4 regions of the Ureibacillus sp. 179-F W5.1 NHS genome follow, and region 2 is predicted to be linked to each of the others. Evidence: riboswitches for the same ligand, from Rfam matches in the RefSeq annotation. Region 2 holds a riboswitch; each other region holds the start of a gene.
What was found. Region 2 has a riboswitch for S-adenosylmethionine ahead of ACH0B5_RS15220 (methionine ABC transporter ATP-binding protein). Riboswitches for the same ligand answer to the same signal wherever they lie in the genome.
Positions count from the first base shown of each region.

Region 1: another riboswitch for S-adenosylmethionine. It lies ahead of metA (homoserine O-acetyltransferase MetA); the one in region 2 lies ahead of ACH0B5_RS15220 (methionine ABC transporter ATP-binding protein).
Region 3: another riboswitch for S-adenosylmethionine. It lies ahead of metK (methionine adenosyltransferase); the one in region 2 lies ahead of ACH0B5_RS15220 (methionine ABC transporter ATP-binding protein).
Region 4: another riboswitch for S-adenosylmethionine. It lies ahead of ACH0B5_RS17690 (O-acetylhomoserine aminocarboxypropyltransferase/cysteine synthase family protein); the one in region 2 lies ahead of ACH0B5_RS15220 (methionine ABC transporter ATP-binding protein).

Region 1 covers NZ_JBIQFG010000005.1:75,980-81,829, reverse strand. The annotation lists gene ACH0B5_RS04270 (DEAD/DEAH box helicase) at 1-3,604, shown strand, start outside; gene ACH0B5_RS04265 (hypothetical protein) at 3,617-4,393, shown strand; SAM riboswitch class I at 4,445-4,555, shown strand; gene metA (homoserine O-acetyltransferase MetA) at 4,665-5,603, shown strand; gene ACH0B5_RS04255 (sigma-70 family RNA polymerase sigma factor) at 5,755-5,850, shown strand, end outside.
Region 2 covers NZ_JBIQFG010000044.1:13,770-19,619, forward strand. The annotation lists gene ACH0B5_RS15210 (MetQ/NlpA family ABC transporter substrate-binding protein) at 1-265, opposite strand, end outside; gene ACH0B5_RS15215 (methionine ABC transporter permease) at 334-1,002, opposite strand; gene ACH0B5_RS15220 (methionine ABC transporter ATP-binding protein) at 995-2,020, opposite strand; SAM riboswitch class I at 2,186-2,291, opposite strand; gene ACH0B5_RS15225 (thioredoxin family protein) at 2,353-2,652, opposite strand; gene ACH0B5_RS15230 (toprim domain-containing protein) at 2,726-3,082, opposite strand; gene gcvH (glycine cleavage system protein GcvH) at 3,229-3,612, opposite strand; gene ACH0B5_RS15240 (arsenate reductase family protein) at 3,692-4,048, opposite strand; gene ACH0B5_RS15245 (acyl-CoA dehydrogenase family protein) at 4,270-5,850, opposite strand, start outside.
Region 3 covers NZ_JBIQFG010000072.1:773-6,622, reverse strand. The annotation lists gene ACH0B5_RS17470 (alanine/glycine:cation symporter family protein) at 1-795, opposite strand, end outside; gene ACH0B5_RS17465 (alpha/beta hydrolase) at 1,020-1,823, opposite strand; gene ACH0B5_RS17460 (gamma carbonic anhydrase) at 1,945-2,457, shown strand; gene metK (methionine adenosyltransferase) at 2,949-4,145, opposite strand; SAM riboswitch class I at 4,617-4,732, opposite strand; gene pckA (phosphoenolpyruvate carboxykinase (ATP)) at 4,933-5,850, shown strand, end outside.
Region 4 covers NZ_JBIQFG010000080.1:118-4,087, reverse strand. The annotation lists gene ACH0B5_RS17705 (IS3 family transposase) at 1-64, shown strand, start outside; gene nfsA (oxygen-insensitive NADPH nitroreductase) at 154-888, opposite strand; gene ACH0B5_RS17695 (glycerol-3-phosphate acyltransferase) at 1,026-1,655, opposite strand; SAM riboswitch class I at 1,798-1,906, shown strand; gene ACH0B5_RS17690 (O-acetylhomoserine aminocarboxypropyltransferase/cysteine synthase family protein) at 2,019-3,326, shown strand; gene ACH0B5_RS17685 (hypothetical protein) at 3,550-3,939, shown strand.

The DNA.
Region 1 (5,850 bases), on a different contig from region 2:
TGATAATAAACGGAACGAAAAATTAACAAAAAAATTTGGTGATCGTGTAGTTATCATCGACTGTGCCTTTGACTTAAAAAATGGGCTCGTTGCAAAAAGTTTTAGAACACGGGGAAGAAATACACCGGTTAAAACGAATCGAAGACAAAAAATGCGCATTCATTTTGTGCCATCCCGTATTAGCGGTCATACATACTCCGATAAATTTATTTCGACAATTGCAGAACTTCCCGTTGCTCAAGAACGGTTTGATTATGTAAATAAACGAATTTCCAGTTGGGAAGGGTACTTAAAGGTTTTATATAAAAATGCTTCTATTGATGATATTGACGCTACCTTTCATTCCCTTCAATATAGTCAAGACTTTTCGAAAGTAACGATACGATGTAACGGCATTGACGATAAACAATGGAAACAACTAAAAGGCTTAAGTGCATATGTCAAAGGTTATCCTAGAGAAATTGGAGAAGTTATAAAAGTTCACCAACAATCGAGGACGATTGATATTGAATTAAACGCAAAAGTTGCTAAACTTGCCCGCACTAATGACTTTGACTTTACAAGTGAATACATTACATTTAGTAATGCTTCAACGAAATCCCAATTGAACCGACTTTTAAAAGGATTTGAACATTTAAAGGAAGGATTAGCCGCCAATCCAAATCTCGAAAATATTTTATTTGAAGATACTCCGAAAATCGCGGAACGTAAAAAAGATATTTCATTAGAATTCCATAATCCTTTAAATGAATATCAACGAGAAGCCGTTAGTGGAGCAATGTCAGCCGAAGACTTATATGTTATTCAAGGTCCTCCAGGAACAGGGAAGACGACGGTTATTTCAGAAATTTGCTATCAAAACGCAAAGGCTGGTTTAAAAACGTTAATTGCATCTCAGTCGAATCTAGCTGTTGATAATGCCCTTAGTCGATTATTAAACAATAAGGATATCCGTATTTTACGCTATGGCCGTACTGAAAGTATTGAAGAAGACGGTAAAAAATTTATAGAAGAAAATGTTGCTGATTATTGGAAAAAGCAAACTTACGAAGCTATTACGAAGGAAATTGAAGATCACCAACTAAAAGAAAAGCAATTGAAGAATGATATTACCCAATACGAGAAGGAAATTGAATCTTTAAAGCAAAAAGAGAGTCAATTACAAGAGGATATCGCAAAAAAGGAAGCTGCTGAAAAAGAGCTTAAAATTGTAACAGAAGAAATCGGTCAGCTGAAGAAACAAATTATCCCTCTGAAAAAAGAACGAGAAAAGACTGAACAAGCATTGGAAAAGCTTAGCGCTTCCAATGAACGCATTTCAGAAAAGATCAATGAACTAAATCATTCATTAGTTACCATTGGAACAAACGAATCGATTGATGAACAACTGTTTGAAGCGCAAGAAAAATTGAAAAAAAGTAAGCAACTTCTAGAATATATTCAAGTAACCCAACAACTCATGGAAATAGAGTTGCAGCTTGCAAATGTTCAGAAGGAATTGGAAGGTATTGAAAGCAGTTCCGATACGATTAATTCCATTATCGAATCCGTTGAATCGATGAAAAAAATACATGAAATTGAATCTTTCATTGAAGATCAAAACATTCACCGTGGATATGTATTAAATCAACTGTTTCATGACCTGGATAAAATTCATGAACAACTTTTACCTTTTAAATCTTTAAAGGAAATTACAATCCGTTTAGATAAGGCAATTGAATATAGTAAAACATCCCTCGGTATTGAAGGACAGATGAATCCTTTACCAAATAATCATCATTACTCCTTACAAGAAATCGAGGAGTTTTTAACGAAATTGAGCTATGCTTTTGCCCAAAAGAAAATAACGAGAGAAAATGGAGCCCGATCAATCCAAGGCCTCTATTTAAGAAAGCAATATTTAAATCAGTTAGTTCTTCGTTATAGAGCACTTGTAGATGAGTCCCTTCTAGTTTTTAGTAAAATAAAAGAAGAAGTATGTGATCAGCTTAAGCAAAGGGAAGGAGCAGATCAATCTTCTTTAAACCTTTTAAAAGCAAAAGAACAAAACTTATTACAATCTCAAGAGAAGTATAAAGAACAACTAAACACTTTCGAGTCTATCATTCAAGAGGATGACATTATCCCTTCTATCGAGGAAATTCATACGATTTGTGAAGCATTGGAAAATGAAATGCAAATATTATTGGAAAACAAAGAAAAAACATCCATTCTTGAAGAACAGTTATCAAAAAAACAACAGGAATTAGAAAGTGTTCAAAAGGAAATGACAAGTGGCCAAACATTATTAAAACAATTTATTTCCCAGTTAAAAGAACTAAACTCGAAGGGATTACAGCTTGAAAAGAAATATGAACAACTTGAACAATTGACAAAACAACATCCGGAACTTGAACTGGAAAAAACAAAATCCAAAATGGAGTCAATTACGGTAGAAATTGATAAAGTCCATAAGAAAATTGAGATGCTTCCGATTGCTCAAAAAATGCAGCTTCAATGGAAAACATTATTAGAGCAAGCTACGGAACATGACTTAGATGAAATACGAAAACTTTATGTTAAACATGCAAATGTCATTGGTACAACATGTGTTGCTTCTGCCAACAAAGAGTTTATGGACAATTATCCGATTTTCGATGTTGTGATTATCGATGAAGTATCAAAAGCAACTCCGCCAGAATTATTGTTACCGATGTTAAAAGGGAAAAAGGTGATTCTAGTAGGCGATCATCACCAGTTACCACCACTAATTGGGGATGATACATTTGAAGAAACATTAGAAACGGTTTTAAAAGAAAGCGACACCTTTGAGGAAAAACGAGAATTAGAAAAATTACTAGAGGAGTCTTTATTCGAACGTCTATATAAAAACTTGCCTGCAACGAATAAAAAAATGTTAGCCATTCAATACCGGATGCATGAAAATATTATGCAAACAATCGCTCCATTTTATAAAAATGGCAATGATTCATTGAAATGCGGGCTATCTGATTCAGATGTATTACGGGATCATAAATTAGAAGGTCCATCTATAAAACGAACGGATCATTTACTATGGATTGATATTCCGAATAGACATCCGTATTTTGAAGAACGGATGAAGGAAGGTTCAAGTCTATATAATGAAGCTGAATTAGAAGTTGTTCGTACTATGTTGCTTGAACTAAATGAAGCGACTGCAAAAGCTAAATCGGAAGGATTAATAGCCCAAGATGAATTAAAATCTGTAGGGGTAATTAGTTTTTATGCTGAACAAGTAAAGCGGATTAACCGACTCATTGAACATGAGTTGAACATTCCTCATTTACATATTCGTACAGGTTCAGTCGATAAATTCCAAGGTATGGAAATGGACGTCATTTTAGTAAGCATGGTTCGTAACAACGATCATAAACACGGCGATATTGGATTTGCGAAGGACTACCGGCGACTGAACGTAGCCCTTTCCCGAGCTCGTGAGTTACTCGTATTAATCGGTAGTATAGAGATGTTTACGAATCGTCCTAAAAAGGAAGAAACGAGAAGCATGTACCGAAACTTGCATCAAATTGTCCAATCACAAAATGGTTACCGAAATCATGACGAATTACTAATTACAACGTAGTAAGGTGGATTTATGGAATTACTTTCATTACAACAATCATTATCTACTCAACTTTTAAAGAAATCGAATATCTCCATTTTGAAGACGGATACTTGGAGTGTACCTGTTCACAGTGTAAATATTACATATAAACCGATATCCCGTACAAAAATGGATATTTTAATGAAAATGATTCTTCAATCCGTTGCGAACAACGCCTTTGAAAATGCAGAACAGCTAAGTGAAATTCTTCTTGTAGAACAACTCTTCATACAAGATTTGTTATCTAAAATGCAAAAAACTGGATTAATTACGAAGGTGGATTCCCATTATCAACAAACGGAAAAGGGACAAAAACAATTACAAAGCGGTGTTTTTGAAGAAGAACAGGATATAAAAACGATAGAATTGCTTTATAGCCCATCCCACCATTTATTTTTAAATGGAGATATTGAAGAAGTACTAGAATATGAAGATTTTCCAGAGCAACTGTATCGATATCATAAACAAGAAGAGGAATTATCGATACAAAACGAACAGGTGATAAAGGGAATTCAAGCATTTGAACAACCCGATTTAGACGATAATGGGGAAAATTTGTCCGTAACCCCATCGATTGATTCTATCGAAGATATCCAAATTAATGATATTCCCTGTATTGAGTTTATTTTATACGACGAAGAACAGGATCATTTCACCGTACGCGTTTGGAATACATTAATTGATAATTGGGATGAAAAGCTCGAACAGGTGATATTCCAAAAAGAACAATCAACTTGGCGGGAAAATTATTTACAGAAAAATAATTAATGAATATTGCAAATATTAGCTTTACGTGATAGTATTATTTTAATTTCATCAATCTTATCAAGAGAAGCAGAGGGACATGGCCCAATGAAGCTTCAGCAACCTCTAACAACCGGTTAGAAAGGTGCTAATTCCAGCAAGACAATTTGTCTTGGGAGATAAGAGTGCGCGTATATAAAATTGTACCCTCTCATTCTCACGCTGGAATGAGGGGGTTTTTATTTATCTTCTCTTTTTAAGATGAAATGAAAGTTAAGAAATGGGGGAACAAAAAATGCCTATTAATATACCAAAGAGTTTGCCTGCTGGAGAAATATTGCGCAAAGAGAAAATTTTCGTTATGGAAGAAGACCGCGCACAAACACAACAAATTCGACCTTTGAACATTTTAGTTTGTAACTTGATGCCAGAAAAAGAGAAAACGGAGTTACAACTATTACGTTTACTCGGAAATACACCTTTACAAACAAATGTTACTTTTCTCAATACCGCTACATACTTATCTAAAAATGTTTCAAAATCTCATTTAGATACTTTCTACAAAACATTCAACGAGATTAAACATCGTCGTTTTGACGGGATGATTATTACGGGAGCACCCGTCGAACGAATGGAATTTGAAGACGTACACTATTGGAATGAAATAACAGAAATAATGGATTGGGCAAAAATCAATGTAACGTCTTGTATGTATATTTGTTGGGGAGCCCAAGCAGCACTTTATCACCATTTTGGTATCGGAAAATTCGAACTTCCTAAAAAATGTTCAGGAATTTATTCCCATGTCATTACCGATTTAACAGTAGATTTAGTTCGAGGGTTTAGTGACGAATATGTAGCGCCCCATTCCCGACACACTTCCGTATCCATCGAGGATGTACGCAACTGTCCTGAACTTCGGTTATTAAGCTTTTCGGAGGAAGCGGGTCCATTTATTATCCAATCTAAGGATACAAAACACATCATGATTACTGGCCACTTAGAATATGATGCTACTACTTTAGCAGATGAATATAAGCGAGATGTGGAGAAAGGTGAACCGGTAGAATTACCGGTCAATTACTTCCCAAATAACGATCCAAATAAAACACCAAAAAATACTTGGCGTGCCCATTCCCATTTACTTTTCTATAACTGGTTAAACTATTACGTTTACCAAGAAACTCCATATGATTGGCATTTTGTTGATGATATGATTGAATTTCACATTTAATAAGATAATGAAAACGGATGTTATGAAACCGATAAAAGGTTTACATCCGTTTTTTTATTTTGACTTAAAATTCAACAATTGAAAAATTTTCAATCATTTTAGTGAACGATTTCTCGTTTCAAAATGTCTAATAAGTATAGGGGGGAAATGAATGGAACAAATCGAATTGGCGAAAAAAGCAATCGCTGGAGATGAAACGGCCTTACTTCAAATTTTAAAACAAGAAGAAAGCACCCATTACCGAATC
Region 2 (5,850 bases):
CATCAAGATCACCAGACTCTAAATCTTGGTTCGGCATTACATAATCTTGGTAAGGTTTAATATCTAATTCAATACCTTCTTCAGCTAGAATTGGTTTTGCTTGTTCTAAAATGATGTCATGTAAACCGTTTGAAGCACCGATTGTAATTGTTTTTGATTCTTCTTTTCCACCTTCACCAGTTGTCTTTTCATCTTCAGCGCTACCACAAGCTGCTAAAGCAAGTACGACTACTGATATCAATAAAAATGATAAAAATTTCTTCATTTTCTTGTTCCCCTTTTCTTAATATCTTATATATGTGAACGGTCTTACCGTAAGCACTGGAGTGATCTTTATCGTTTATCGGTCTTTGTTGTTATAAAGTCCCCAATAAATTGAATAATAAACACAATAATTAAAATAATAATGGTTGCCATTAGTGTTACATCATCACGACTACGTTGGAAACCATCGATGAAGGCTAAGTTTCCTAACCCTCCAGCACCGATAATTCCTGCCATCGCAGTGTATCCTACTAGCGTTACTGCCGTTACTGTAATACCTGAAAGTAAAGCTGGCATCGATTCTGGAATTAATACTTTCCAAATAATTGTAGAAGTTTTCGCTCCCATTGAACGGGCTGCTTCTATAACTCCTTTATCAATCTCACGTAATGCGATTAATACCATCCGCGCATAGAAAGGTGCTGCCCCAATGATCAATGCCGGCAAAGCTGCTTCTACCCCGCGAATTGTTCCTAGTAAAAACTTCGTAAATGGAATTAATAAAATAATCAATACGATAAATGGAATCGAACGGAAAATATTTACTAATGATCCGGTAATAAAGTTTGCAATTTTATTTGCCCAAATTTGATGTGGACTCGTTAAAAACAATACAATACCAACTATTAAACCAATAACAAAGGTTGCTGCCGTTGAGATGATTGTCATATAAAGGGTGTCATATGTAGCTTGCCACATATCTTCCCATCGAACATTCGGAAATAATTCACTAAGCATGTTCAATCACCTCCGTTTGAATTTCTATTGAATTGAGTAAATCTAATGCTTTTTGAACGTTGCTATCTTCACCAACAATTTGAACAATTAATGTTCCATATGGTCCACTTGCCGTTTGTGAAATGTTACCGTGAACAATATTCACTTCTACATCGAACTGTTTAATTAATTGGGAAATGATTGGCTGTTCCGTCTTATTTCCTATAAACGTTAGTTTCACAATTTTACCCGTTGGATAATTAGCTAAAATTTGTTCAATGGAATTTTTTGAATCCTTTGTCCCAGACACTTGCATAACAAAGTTTTTCGTAATATCTGCTTGAGGTTGTTGGAACACTTGAAGAACATCGCCTTGTTCCACAACTTGTCCCGCTTCCATCACGGCCACACGGTGACAAATTTTACGAATGACGTGCATTTCATGGGTAATCAAAACAATTGTAAGACCTAGACGCTTATTAATATCTAATAACAATTCTAAAATGGAATCTGTCGTCTCTGGATCCAACGCGCTCGTTGCTTCATCGCAAAGTAACACTTCTGGATTATTAGCTAACGCCCTTGCAATTCCTACCCGCTGCTTTTGCCCCCCTGATAATTGGGAAGGATATGCTTTGTCTCGACCAGATAATCCTACTAAATCGATCAACTCTTTAACCCGTTTTGTACGTTCCGCCGCTGGAACACCGGCAATTTCCAATGGGAAAGCGATATTTTCCGCAACTGTGCGGGACCATAGTAAATTAAAATGTTGGAAAATCATACTAATTTTTTGTCTTGCTTGACGAAGTTTACTACCTGAAATAGAAGAAATCGGCTGACCGTTTACAACAACCGATCCAGCAGTTGGTTTTTCTAATCCATTTAACAAACGAATCATTGTACTTTTTCCTGCGCCGCTGTATCCAATGATGCCGAATATTTCACCTTTTTGAATGGTTAAATTAACATTTTTTACAGCTGCTATTTCACCATTTTTTGTTTTATATATTTTCGATATATCCTTTAGCTCAATCATATATGTACTCCTTTATATTACGCCTCAATAATTTATGTTGAGGAAGAAATGTATGTAAAATACACAACTTTTTTATCCTTTTCTTTTTAATCCCAAAATAAAAACCCTTTCTACAAAGACAAGTAGAAAGGGCACGCAATAAAACTTCTATTTACGATAACCGTTCTCTTATCTTTCAAAGTATCCACTTCGCGTGACTTGGCACCTTTTCACATAATGTGATGGTTGCCGGGTTTCATAGGGCACTTCCCTCCACCGCTCTTTATAAGAGTTACGATATTTAATTTTAAGATTATGGATGTAACTTTATCACGTTCATTTTAAGTAGTCAACTACTTTTTTAACTTTTCGTATAAATAGGGTACAGATTGAAAGGCATACACTTTTTCAACCTGATTATCCCTACTAATCAACAAACAAGGAACACTTTCTATTTGATAATCAAATGCTAGTTGTTCTAGAAAATTAATGTTAGCTTTACCTAAAGGTAGTTCAGGCAATAGTGTTTCTATTACGTCCAACATTTTGGAGGCGACTGCACACGTTCCGCACATAGGGGTATACAAATAAAAAGCCGTTAACGAATTTTGCTCCTTTTGCTGCTCCCAAGTTTCAATCGTCCATTCTTCCATCTTTCATCATCCTACTCAATTTTATATCAATAAGCTGCATTTTTTCTAAAAGAACCGGTTATCCCATAAGTAATTATACTTCTGTGGATGAAGATAAATATTGTTTATGCACTGAAAACTTTGCCTCATTTAATAAATGGGCCAACACTTTTTTAGGCGCATTGGCAACTTCTATATACGTTCTAGGAATGAAAAGGTGGATTGCTTCCGAATAAATTCTTTTCGTCAACTTTCTCAACTTTTCTCCCGAATTATCCGCATCAAATAAAGTGTAGAGCTTACATTCTTCAAAGGGCTCTAAAAGATCCAGTAAAGCATCTTCACTAATCGTCCCATTTGTACAAATAATTTTAACATCCTCAGCAAAAATTGGTGCAATGTTCAACTTATCCGATCGGCCTTCAACAATTATACACTTTTCAACAGTCATTTGCTTCACCCCACGCTTTGTAGTTATACAGCTAAAAAATGTCTGCAAATATGCATAAAAAATTAGAAAAAGAAGATGGTTACTTATTATATTTTATTGTAAAAAAAACGCCAGTGGTTTTCTGGCGTTTTTACTATATCATATTCTTATTCTGCATCAATTAATTCATTATATTGCTCAGGAGTTAATAAAGCATCAACTTGCGAAAGATCTGTTGGTTCAACAACAATCATCCACGCTTTTTCGTATGGTGATTCATTAACATATTCTGGACTATCTTCAAGCTCAGAGTTAATTTCAACAACTTTCCCTGAAATAGGTGCATATAGTTCTGAAACAGTTTTAACAGATTCTACACTACCAAATGGCTCGTTTAATTGAATTTCGTCGCCTACTTGTGGAAGTTCTACGAAAACAATATCGCCTAGTTCCGATTGGGCAAAGTGGGTAATTCCTACACGTACTTTTCCATCTTCTACTTTAATCCATTCGTGTTCTTTTGAATAACGTAAATCTTTCGGTGTGCTCACTAAAAACCCCTCCAAATATGTAATTCATTCAAGTTTAGTTTGACATATTTCTATAGCAAATACAAGCTAGTTCAGATGATTATTTCCAAGATTCTGCAAACTCAGCTTCTTTAAAACCTAACGTTACTTTTTCACCGTCAGTTACGATTGGGCGTTTAATTAACATCCCGTCAGAAGCAAGTAATTCTAGTTGTTCATCTTCAGACATTGAACTTAATTTGTCCTTTAACCCTAACTCTTTATACTTCATGCCAGATGTATTAAAAAATTTCTTTAACGGAAGGTTACTTGCTTTCCAATACGACTTTAACTCTTCTTTTGTAGGGGTTTGTTCTACAATATGAATTAGCTCGTAGGAAATACCGTTTTCATCTAGCCATTTTTGAGCTTTTTTGCAAGTTGTGCAGCGTGGATATTGAATCAATTTTAGTGTCATTTCACTACTCCTTCATAAGTTATAAAATTTAAATAAAGTATACCAGAGATTGATTGTACTGAAAAAGATAAAGTGAAACTTCAATCAGTAGATTATTATTTTGGATCTCGCTAGGAGACTTCGCTGTCTTTCATTTAATAAAAACAGCCTAAATGCAAAATACCATTCCTAACAAATAAATAGAAAAAGGTATCCAAAGAGGATACCTTGTTTATTTCGTCTTATACAATATATTTTTCAGCTTCGATTAGTTTTTTAGATGCTTCACGCTTTTTCAAAATTAAATTGTAAGGGTTGCTACGAGTTAATTTACGTAGAGCGGAAAGCATCATTTTACCGTTATCTCCTTCGGCAGAAGCAAGGATTGTTTCTTTTGCCTCTTTTTCAATTTCTGCAAAGGCTTCTTGGCAGAAAATTTCAGTATAAAGAAGTTTTTGTTTCGATTTTTCAACACCATCACGTTCAATTGCTTTTGCTGTACGAATCACTGCAGATTCCATTGCATACAGTTGATTAGCAATGTTCGCAATGTTTACTAAAACTTCTTGTTCATTTTCTAATTTTGCACCGAAGGCTTGTGCCGCTACGCCCGCTGTTAAAATACCGATTTTCTTCGCATTTTTTACAAGATATTTTTCTTGTGCTAATGGCTCATCTCCGATTTCTTCAGGCATTAACATTAACAACTCTTCTTGTAGCTTTTGAGCCGCTTGAAGTAAAGGTAATTCTCCTTTTAATGCCTTCTTCATAAATGTTCCCGGTACAAGTAAACGGTTAATTTCGTTTGTTCCTTCAAAAATACGGTTAATTCGTGAGTCACGATAAATACGTTCTACTTCATATTCTGCCATGAAACCATAGCCACCGTGTAATTGTACAGCCTCATCTGCAATATAATCTAATGTTTCAGAACCAAATACTTTGGCAATTGAACATTCAATCGCATATTCCGCAATCGCTGCAGCAATAATTTTACCATCCTTTTGTTCCTCTTCTGATAATTGGCTTAAACGATCTTCAAAGTATCCGACAGTTCGATAATTCAATGATTCTGAAGCGTATAGTTGAGATGCCATTGTTGCAATTTTTTCTTTCGTTAAATTGAAACTTGAGATTGGTGTTTTAAATTGTTGACGTTGATTTGAATAGGCAATCGCTAATTCTAATGCTCGTTTAGAAGCACCAACAGTACCAACACCTAATTTGTAACGACCGATATTTAAAATATTAAAGGCAATGACATGACCACGGCCAACTTCACCTAGTAAATTTTCAACAGGAACTTCAGCATCTTCCAAAATTAATGTACGAGTGGAAGAAGATTTTATCCCCATTTTCTTTTCCTCTGCCCCTACTGAAACTCCAGGATAGCTCCGTTCAACGATAAAGGCTGAGAATTTGTCGCCATCAATTTTTGCATATACAACGAAAACATCGGCAAATCCAGAGTTTGTAATCCACTGTTTTTCACCATTTAAAATGTAATGAGTTCCCGCTTCATTTAATTTAGCTACCGTCTTTGCTCCTAGGGCATCTGATCCAGAACCTGGTTCAGTTAAAGCATAAGCTGCAATTAACTCACCCGATGCAAGCTTTGGTAAATATTTTGATTTTTGTTCATGGTTGCCGAATAGAACAATTGGTAAAGAACCGATACCTACATGGGCACCGTGGGTAATGGAGAACCCTCCAGCTGGAGACATTTTTTCAGCGATTAATGCCGAAGAAATTTTATCTAACCCTAATCCTTCATATTCTTCCGGTACATCTGCAGCTAGTAATCCTAATTCCCCTGCTTTTTT
Region 3 (5,850 bases), on a different contig from region 2:
CGAATAAACTGCACGTTTTACACCCCACGCGATCGCTGCACCAATCATCCCGCCAAAGGTCGCATCAACATTAAATGCGCTACGAATAATAAGGGCAAATACATCTGGAACAAGGGAAATATTCATTATGATTACAATAATGGCTAATAAAATATAGGCAACAGCCATAAAAGGAACGATAATTTGAGCTGCGTTTGCAATACGTTTCACGCCACCTAAAATAATAAATGCTAATATCGCTACAACAATTAAACCAGTAATCCACGGTTCAACACCAAAAGCATTATTTACCGCACTAGTAATCGCATTTGATTGTACCCCAGGCATTAAAATAGCTACTGCTAAAATGGCAGCTATTGCAAAGACAATCCCAAACCAACGCTGACCTGTACCTTTTTCTAAATAAAAGGCTGGACCTCCTCGGTAAACACCATTTTTCTTTTCTTTATAAATTTGAGCTAATGTTGATTCCACATATGCAGTTGATGCTCCAATAAATGCCGTTACCCACATCCAAAATACAGCACCTGGTCCACCAAAAGCAATAGCTGTAGCTGTACCTACAATATTACCCGTACCAACTCGACCGGATAATGCTATTGATAGAGCTTGGAATGACGAAATACCCGCTTCCGATTTTTCTCCTGTAAACATTAGGACAAACATATCCTTAATTTTTCGGACTTGAACAAATTTCGTTAAGATGGAGAACAGTAGTCCGACGATTAAAATACCATAAATCATTACTGGACCCCATAACATATCGTTTAACCACGTAACAATCTCCTCAATCATGGATGCACCTCATTTTCATTTATTATTTAGAATATTCTTTATATTACATAAATTAAAACCTCAATTCAATAAAAATTTTTATCTATTACTATAAAAATAAAACGTTAGAATATTAAGATAATTTATTGTATTCATTTTCATTATTCTACTATTTGGAATTCGCATAAAAAAAGACTATCCAACGAAAGGAATTTCATGGATAGTTCTTTTCTTTAAATGTCATTTTATTTAATAATGTATCCTAACGAACGAATAACATTATTGATAAAGTCCTTCTCATACGTAAATACTTCTTCCCGTTCATAATCATGATATAAGTTATGATAACTGTTCGGCCATTCTTTATATTGAATTTCCGACGACATTTGATTAAATAACCATTTTCTTGCAGGCTGAGGATCAGTAATTTTATCTTCTTTAGCAACCATTAACAAAATGGGTAATGCTAATGTCCCTTCCTGTTCTGCCGTCATATTTTTCATTAAATTATGGATATCTTTAAACCATCTTACCGTTACATTGGAATGATATGGTAAATAATCAACCATTTCATTGTAGCCGTCTAAATTTCTAGTTAACATATTTTTATCGAACTTCAACGAGATTTTTTTGTTCGATGCTATAGTTCCTAAACTTGTAATTGCATTCGTAAGTAAATTAGCCGTTTTCTTTAAATGAAGCCAAGGCGAAGCTAAAATAAGACCTGCACATTCCACTGTATTCTTCTTTAAAAATCTAATAGCTAATGTTCCACCTAATCCATGACCAATAATAAAAACCGGCAACTGATATGTTAAAGCACTTTCCATTAACTTTTTAATATAATCTAAATACTCTTCAATCGTTTCGTCATGAACCTTTGAATATTTTAAATGTTCGCCATGGCCTGGCAAATCTCCCATAACAATGTGATAACCTTCTAAGCGAAGTTTTTCAATTAACCAAGCATACCAACGATGATGTTCAAAAACGCTATGTATGATAACGACTACTGCCTTTGCTTGTCCATCTGCTTCCCATTTCCACATAACGCACCCTCCTGCCCATTACTTATTCAGTTGTGGATATATATACCAATTATTATTTTCCATACTTTTATTTATTTGATACGATAATAATATATCATACTTAGAAACGAGGTATTTTTCGATGATTTATCCATTTAAAAATAAAAATCCTAAAATAGACCCATCTGTATTTATTGCCGATAATGCCGTAATTACTGGTGATGTCACAATTGGTGAAGAGACGTCCATTTGGTTTAATACGGTAATTCGTGGGGATGTATCAGCTACTATAATCGGGAAACGCTGTAGCATTCAAGATTTAAGTTGTTTGCATCAAAGCCCGAACAATCCTTTAATCATAGAAGACGAAGTAACAGTTGGCCACCAAGTAACATTACATAGCTGCGTGATTCGTAAACGAGCATTAATTGGGATGGGATCCATTATATTAGACGGTGCTGAGATAGGAGAGGGTGCATTTATCGGTGCTGGTAGTTTAGTACCACCGGGTAAAAAAATTCCACCTAATTCTTTAGCAATGGGTAGACCAGCAAAAGTAGTTCGTATGGTTACCCCAGAAGATAGAGAAGATATGGACCGCATTATCCGAGAATACGTTGAAAAGGGACAATACTACAAATCAATTCAAAAATAATGTTCTTAAGTGAGTGTAAACTTTCATGTTACACTCTTTTTATTAAAATCTTCGAAGTATTACCTCTATTTTTTGTTCATATAAATAAAGAAGGGGTGCTTCGTAATACGTCTTATAAAGGGATCTGAATGGTTACTAATCAGCCTTATTATTTTTACTGCACCGGTCATCGTATTTTTAACTCCCCTCATCATATCGATTGCATTAGATGAAATAGGGAGCGACCAACTAATTTTGTTTTTTCAAAAAATCCTTCTGTATGTTTTTATATTCGCTTTTTCCTTAATTGTTTTATACATTTTATCTATTGTAAAAAGGATGCTTAAAACATTATTTAAATTTTTCTTCCATTAATTTTTCTTTTACATATTCATTCCGAAATAAAAAAAAATCTGCTTAATTTCTATTGAAGTGGGAAAAACCACCTTAGAAATCTCGCAGATTTTTTCTTGTTATCTATGAATCAGCCTAATTTTCTTTCATGTAGAAAATTAAAGTCCGGCCTTTTCTCTTAATTTTTGAGCGATATCAGTGTTTTCCCATGGGACATCTAAATCTGTGCGACCAAAATGACCATAAGCAGCCGTTTGTTTATACATTGGACGACGTAGATCAAGCATTTTAATAATGCCAGCTGGGCGTAGATCAAACAATTCACTTACCCATTCTACTAATTTATTTTCTTCTACTTTACCTGTACCAAACGTATCCACTGATATTGAAACAGGTCGAGCTACACCGATGGCATATGCTAATTGAACTTCAGCACGCTCTGCAAGACCAGCTGCTACGATATTTTTCGCTACATATCTTGCAGCATATGCGGCAGAACGGTCTACTTTCGTAGGATCCTTACCTGAGAATGCCCCGCCACCGTGACGAGCATAACCACCATACGTATCGACAATAATTTTACGTCCTGTTAAACCAGCATCCCCTTTAGGACCACCGATAACAAAACGTCCTGTCGGGTTAATGAAGTATTTTGTTTCATAGTCGATTAAATCAGAAGGAACAACTTCATTAATTACTTTTTCTTTTAAGTCTTGTTGAATTTGTTCCAATGTTACATCTTCATCATGTTGAGTAGAAATAACAATCGTATCAATCCGAATTGGATGATTGTTTTCATCGTATTCTACTGTAACTTGAGTTTTACCATCGGGACGTAAATATGGAATTTCCTTTGATTTCCGAACTTCCGTTAAACGGCGAGCTAATTTATGAGCTAAGCTTATTGGTAATGGCATTAATTCTGGCGTTTCGTTACATGCAAATCCAAACATTAAACCTTGGTCACCAGCACCAATTGCTTCGATATCTTCATCAGTCATAGATCCTTCACGTGCTTCTAAAGCTTGATCTACACCTAACGCAATATCAGGAGATTGTTCTCCGATAGCAGTTAATACTGCTAAATTTTCTGCATCGAATCCATATTTCCCACGTGTATAGCCAATTTCCGCAACAGTATTGCGAACAACACTTTGAATATCAACATATGTAGATGTTGTAATTTCCCCGGCAACTAACACTAATCCAGTTGTTACCGTTGTTTCGCAAGCTACACGTGCATTTGGGTCTTCAGAAATGATTGCATCTAAAATAGCATCGGAAATTTGATCACAAATTTTATCCGGATGCCCTTCTGTTACACTTTCTGATGTAAACAGTCGACGGTTTGTCATTTGATTTCCTCCTAAGTTTATAGCGAGACTCTTTCCTCGTTGTTGATACGGTACTCTATTACCCATGTTTAGCCCACTTATAAAGATTAGTACTTCAAGCCGTCACAATGATATTTTTTGTTTAGCTTAAATTTTCCATCTTTTTAAAGATAGTTAAAAAGGACAGTAATTGTATAATGAAATATGTACAAAAACATGTTCTGAACAATTTTTAGCTACCTTTTGTGTTAGATTTCGTATAAAATGTATTGTAGAACATTTTTGAAATCTAGTTTTTATCGAGTGGCATCAAAAGTTATGGCAAGTGAAATTCACTTATTCGTAATTTGATACATGGATTTAGAAAGGCACATATAAAATAGGTAGTTAAACTATCCTTTTCATTGTGTTCTAAATTGAAAAAAAAAATTCCTCTACTCAAGTACTTTTGCATGAGTAAAAGGAATTGTCGTTTCATTACATTACCTTTCACTCTTATCGTTCAAGGGTATCCCCTTGCATCAGGTTGGCACCATCGCATTATAAAATGAAAATGCAGGTTGCCGGGCTTCATAGGGCCTTGACCCTCCACCAGCTCGGGATAAGAGTATCCGTTCAACACAACATCTTACGTAAAGTAACTTTAATTGTCAATGGATTTTACCTAAATCATGAAATGTTTTAAAATTATAAAATAATTTTCAGGAATTAGTATAGATTATTTAAATCAATGTGTTATACTATTTTTGAAATTAATCAACCCTCCCAATGCAAGTGGGAATTCTTAAAAAAGGATGGTATTTAATCGATGAATTCAGTAGAAATTGCAAATGAACTGAAGGAATTATTAAACGGAGAAAATATAAATGTTCAACTTTCAGTACCACAATTAGTGGAAAAAGCTACCGAACGTGGAGAGGCAACATTAACTGTAGATGGCGCTTTACGTGCTGAAACAGGTAAATATACTGGCCGTTCTCCTAAAGATAAATATATTGTAGAAGAAGAAAGCACAAAAGACAAAATCGACTGGGGTAATGTAAACCGTCCGATTTCTGCTGAAGTGTTTGATAACCTTTACGTTAAAGTTGTAAACTATTTAAAAGAAAAAGATGAGCTATTTGTATTCAAAGGGTTTGCAGGAGCTGATAAAGAATCACAACTTCCAATCCAAGTAATTAATGAATATGCATGGCACAATCTATTCTGTCATCAATTATTCATCCGTCCAACAAAAGATGAGTTAGCTTCTCATGTGGCTGAATTTACAATTGTTTCAGCTCCTACCTTTAAGGCAGATCCAGCAGTAGATGGTACTACTTCCGAAACATTCATTATTGTATCTTTAGAAAAGAAAGTCATTTTAATTGGTGGTACTGAGTACGCTGGTGAAATGAAAAAATCTATTTTCGGTATTATGAACTACCTATTACCAGAACGTGATATCCTGTCAATGCACTGTTCAGCAAACGTTGGTGAAGCTGGTGATGTAGCGTTATTCTTCGGTTTATCTGGTACAGGTAAAACAACTTTATCTGCTGATAGCAATCGCAAGTTAATTGGTGACGATGAACATGGATGGTCAGACAATGGCGTATTTAACATCGAAGGTGGTTGTTATGCAAAAACGGTTAACCTTTCCGCTGAAAAAGAACCGGAAATTTATAACGCAATCCGCTTTGGTTCCGTTTTAGAAAATGTTGTAATTGACCCAGAAACTCGTATT
Region 4 (3,970 bases), on a different contig from region 2:
ACGATTCCAAAAAAGACTCAACCACCTGGCACCGATAGAATATCGACACCAGATGGCTGCTTAGTCTTTTTAAAGTTGTCTACTTGACAGGGGTAAGTCCACAAATTTCTTTAGATCTGTCAGGTTTTTAATTTGGTTAATAAAAAGGTTTATTTATTTCCAATTGAAACCTTTTGAAGCTAAAAATTCTTTAATGAACGGTCTTCTTTGTTCAACTAAGAAATCAGCCATTTGTTTTGTCCAATTAGACATTTTTTGATTCGAACTACGGCTTGCATAATAGTTTTCCATCGTTGCATCGTATTCATCTAGTAACGTATCGTATTTTTCCGCGTTATAATCATTTTCATGTAAAATCGCTTCAACTGGAAGACGTGGTTTTGTTTCGTTACGTTTTGTCGGAGTTCCGATCGTCATAGCAAACAATGGGAAAACATAGTCCGGTAAATTGAATAGTTCACTAATTTCTTTTGGATTGTTTCGAGCGCCACCAATATAACAAATGCCATAACCAGCATCTTCAGCAGCAATAACGAAATTTTGGGCAAAAATGCCAACATCCGCCACACCGACTATTACATTTTCCGCACTATCTGCCACAATGTCGACTCCATGTTTTTGTCCAGCAACTTGTAGACGTTTAAAATCGACGCAGAATAAAAATGCAGCGCCTGCTGTTTTAAATTGGAACTCATTATTAGACAGCTCACCAAGCTTTTGTTTCTTTTCTTCATCTGTCACCCAAATGACGCTATATGCTTGTACAAAATGTGAGCTCGCAGCCATTTGTGCAGTTTGAATTAAGTCGATTACCGTTTCTTTCGGTATTTGTTCACCTGTATATTTTCGAACAGATGAATGACTACGTAATAAATCCTTTGCTGACATTTCCTTTTCCTCCCCTTTTAAATATGTATTTCCTCTTATAACATATAGCCCTAAAGAGAAAATACTCTTTAGGGCTATATTAGTATATTTTAACATGATTTACAAAAGGGGAACCTTCACTACTAATGGGAATCTGTTTAGTTTTTCTTAAAGGCGGATGTAATTTTTGGTTCCGACCCGATACGTAATCGCTTTACATTTTCCACATGGAGATACAGAGCAATTAAGAATAGAGTAAGGGCGATTAAAAATGGCCAAATCGTTGGCTCGATTAGTAGCGCAGTTACGCCAAAAAAGATATACAAAACAAATACGCCAATAATTAGGTAATTCGTTAGTAGGGAAGTAACAACAAGGGCAAGAACAGCCATTAAACCGAATTTCCAATCGAGTGCAATGAAAATGCCAATTAGAGATGCTGTTCCTTTTCCGCCTCGAAATTTCATATGAACCGGGAAGTTGTGCCCGAGTATAACGGCAGCTCCGATTAAATAAAGTAAAATTGAAATTTGGCCACTCGAAAAATTGGTAAAATTCGTTAAAATGACTCGAAGTAAAACAACTGCCAATACACCTTTTCCGATATCTATTAAAGCAACAAGAACCCCATACTTCCATCCAAGGGATAACGTTGCGTTTGATGCACCTGCATTACCATGGCCAACTTCTTTTAAGTTAACGCCCGATAAAAGTTTAGCCACATTGGATCCATGTAAACAACCAATGAAATAACCGAATATAAGGACGAGAATGATAGGATATAACAAAAACAAAAGGCTCCTTTCCATAAAGATGTATTTATAGTATACTCTATGATTCTATAAGAAGTTTCGAAAAATTAAAAAAGATTATTGACAAGTAAATCACTATGATTTATAGTGAATTCAACGATGGAACATGAATCAAATACCTTTATCCAGAGAGGCGGAGGGACTAGGCCCTATGATGCCCAGCAACCAGCGTGAATACGCAAAGGTGCTAATTCCTACAGATTTTGATTAGATCTGAAAGATAAGGGGAGGAAAAATTGCAGCTTGCAGCCCTCTTCTTTAGAAGAGGGCTTTTTGTTTTTCCAAAAGGTCCTCCTCATACTAAGATCGCCCATCGATACTATATTAGGAGGAAGAAACATGTCACAACAACGTCCGGAAACCCAATTGCTTCATGGCGGTCAAAAACCAGACCCTGTAACAGGAGCAATTGCAGTACCAATTTACCGAACAACGGCCTATGCTTTTGAAAATACGGAGCATGCACGCCAATTGTTCGCACTAGAACAACCAGGAAACATTTATTCTCGCATCATGAATCCAACTGTAGACGTTTTTGAGCAACGAGTTGCTTTACTAGAAGGGGGAACTGCAGCTGTTGCATTATCATCTGGTGCTGCTGCCATTGCCTTTTCTATTTTAAACATAGCTGGTGCAGGAGATGAAATCGTATCAGCTGGTTCATTATACGGCGGCACGTATAATTTATTCGCAAATACTTTACCGCGTTATGGAATTACAACAACCTTTGTAGATGAAAGGGACCCAGTAAACTTTGAGGCTGCTATTACAGATAAGACAAAGGCAATTTATGCAGAAACAGTTGGGAACCCTAGTTTAAACATTTTAGATATTGAGAGAATAGCGGAAATTGCTCATGCGCATGGTCTTCCGTTAATCATCGATAATACATTCCCATCCCCATACGGATGTAACCCGATTGAGTTTGGCGCGGATGTTGTTGTCCATTCAGCAACGAAATGGATTGGCGGTCATGGAACGACAATCGGAGGCGTTGTTGTTGATGCTGGTAAATTCGATTGGACACAAGGTCGATTCCCAGGATTCACAGAGCCAGATGAGTCTTACCATGGTTTACGTTATGGAATTGACACGGCTACGGCTGCATTTGCCACAAAGCTTCGTGTTCAATTATTACGTGACTTTGGTCCAACATTAAGTGCTGATAGTGCATTTAACTTCCTACAAGGGTTAGAAACGCTTCATTTGCGTTATACAAAGCATGGTGAAAATGCATTAAAAGTTGCGGAATATCTTGAAAGCCACCCATTCGTGGAATACGTAAACTATCCAGGGAAAGAAAATTTCCCATCGCATTCATTAGCGAAAAAATATTTGAAAAACGGCTACGGATCAATGCTTACATTTGGCATTAAAGGTGGACGAGAAGTGGGAAGTAAAGTAATCGATAACGTTCAATTATTTTCCCACGTGGCAAATGTAGGGGATGCAAAATCATTAATTATCCATCCAGCATCAACTACTCATCAACAATTATCACCTGAAGAGTTAAAGGTTGCCGGCGTTTCAGAAGAGCTCATTCGCCTATCAGTCGGCCTAGAAGCTGTTGAAGATATTATTGCAGATTTGGATCAAGCATTATCAAAAGCGGTTGAAGGGGTAACGGAAACAAACGCTGCATTATAAAAGTTGATGATGAAAACGACAATTAGCATTCATTGGTGAAAGTCGTTTTCGCTATTTATGCCATTCATGGGGCTGTTGATTTTTTAAAACCTAGTAATTTTATTTGTTTTATTGACATTATAAAGATTGCTTATTATACTTGGTTTAATAAGAACCGATACACGTTGCCACTTTAGTTTTCTTATACGAGGTTAGTAAATTTTCATTCAAGGAGTGTTGTTAAATGGGAAATATTTATAGTGCTCAAAATGTTGCAGCTTTTTTTATATACGAATTAAATGAAAGAAAACAGTTTGTTAATGCCGATGCATTGCAATATTTATTAGCTGAAGTAGAGTCATTGTGGAATGAGCATTATGGGCATAGTGCATTTTCGGAGGAAAAGGCGAATTTCATTGAAAATCCATATATAATAAAAGAGGTTTATGAGACGTATAAAGAATACGGTCAGCAACATATAGAGTTGCCGGCAAAAGAGTGGTATTTAGAATATGGTCAATTTCAACTTGTATACCGTACAATCGGTTTACCAGCCTTTACAGCTGAAGAAAAGTTGCTTATGAATATCATTATGAATAAGTTTCCTAAAAGCATTTTGAAAAAAGTATCTTAATCTTCCCATTTAACAATAAAGTCAGCACAAA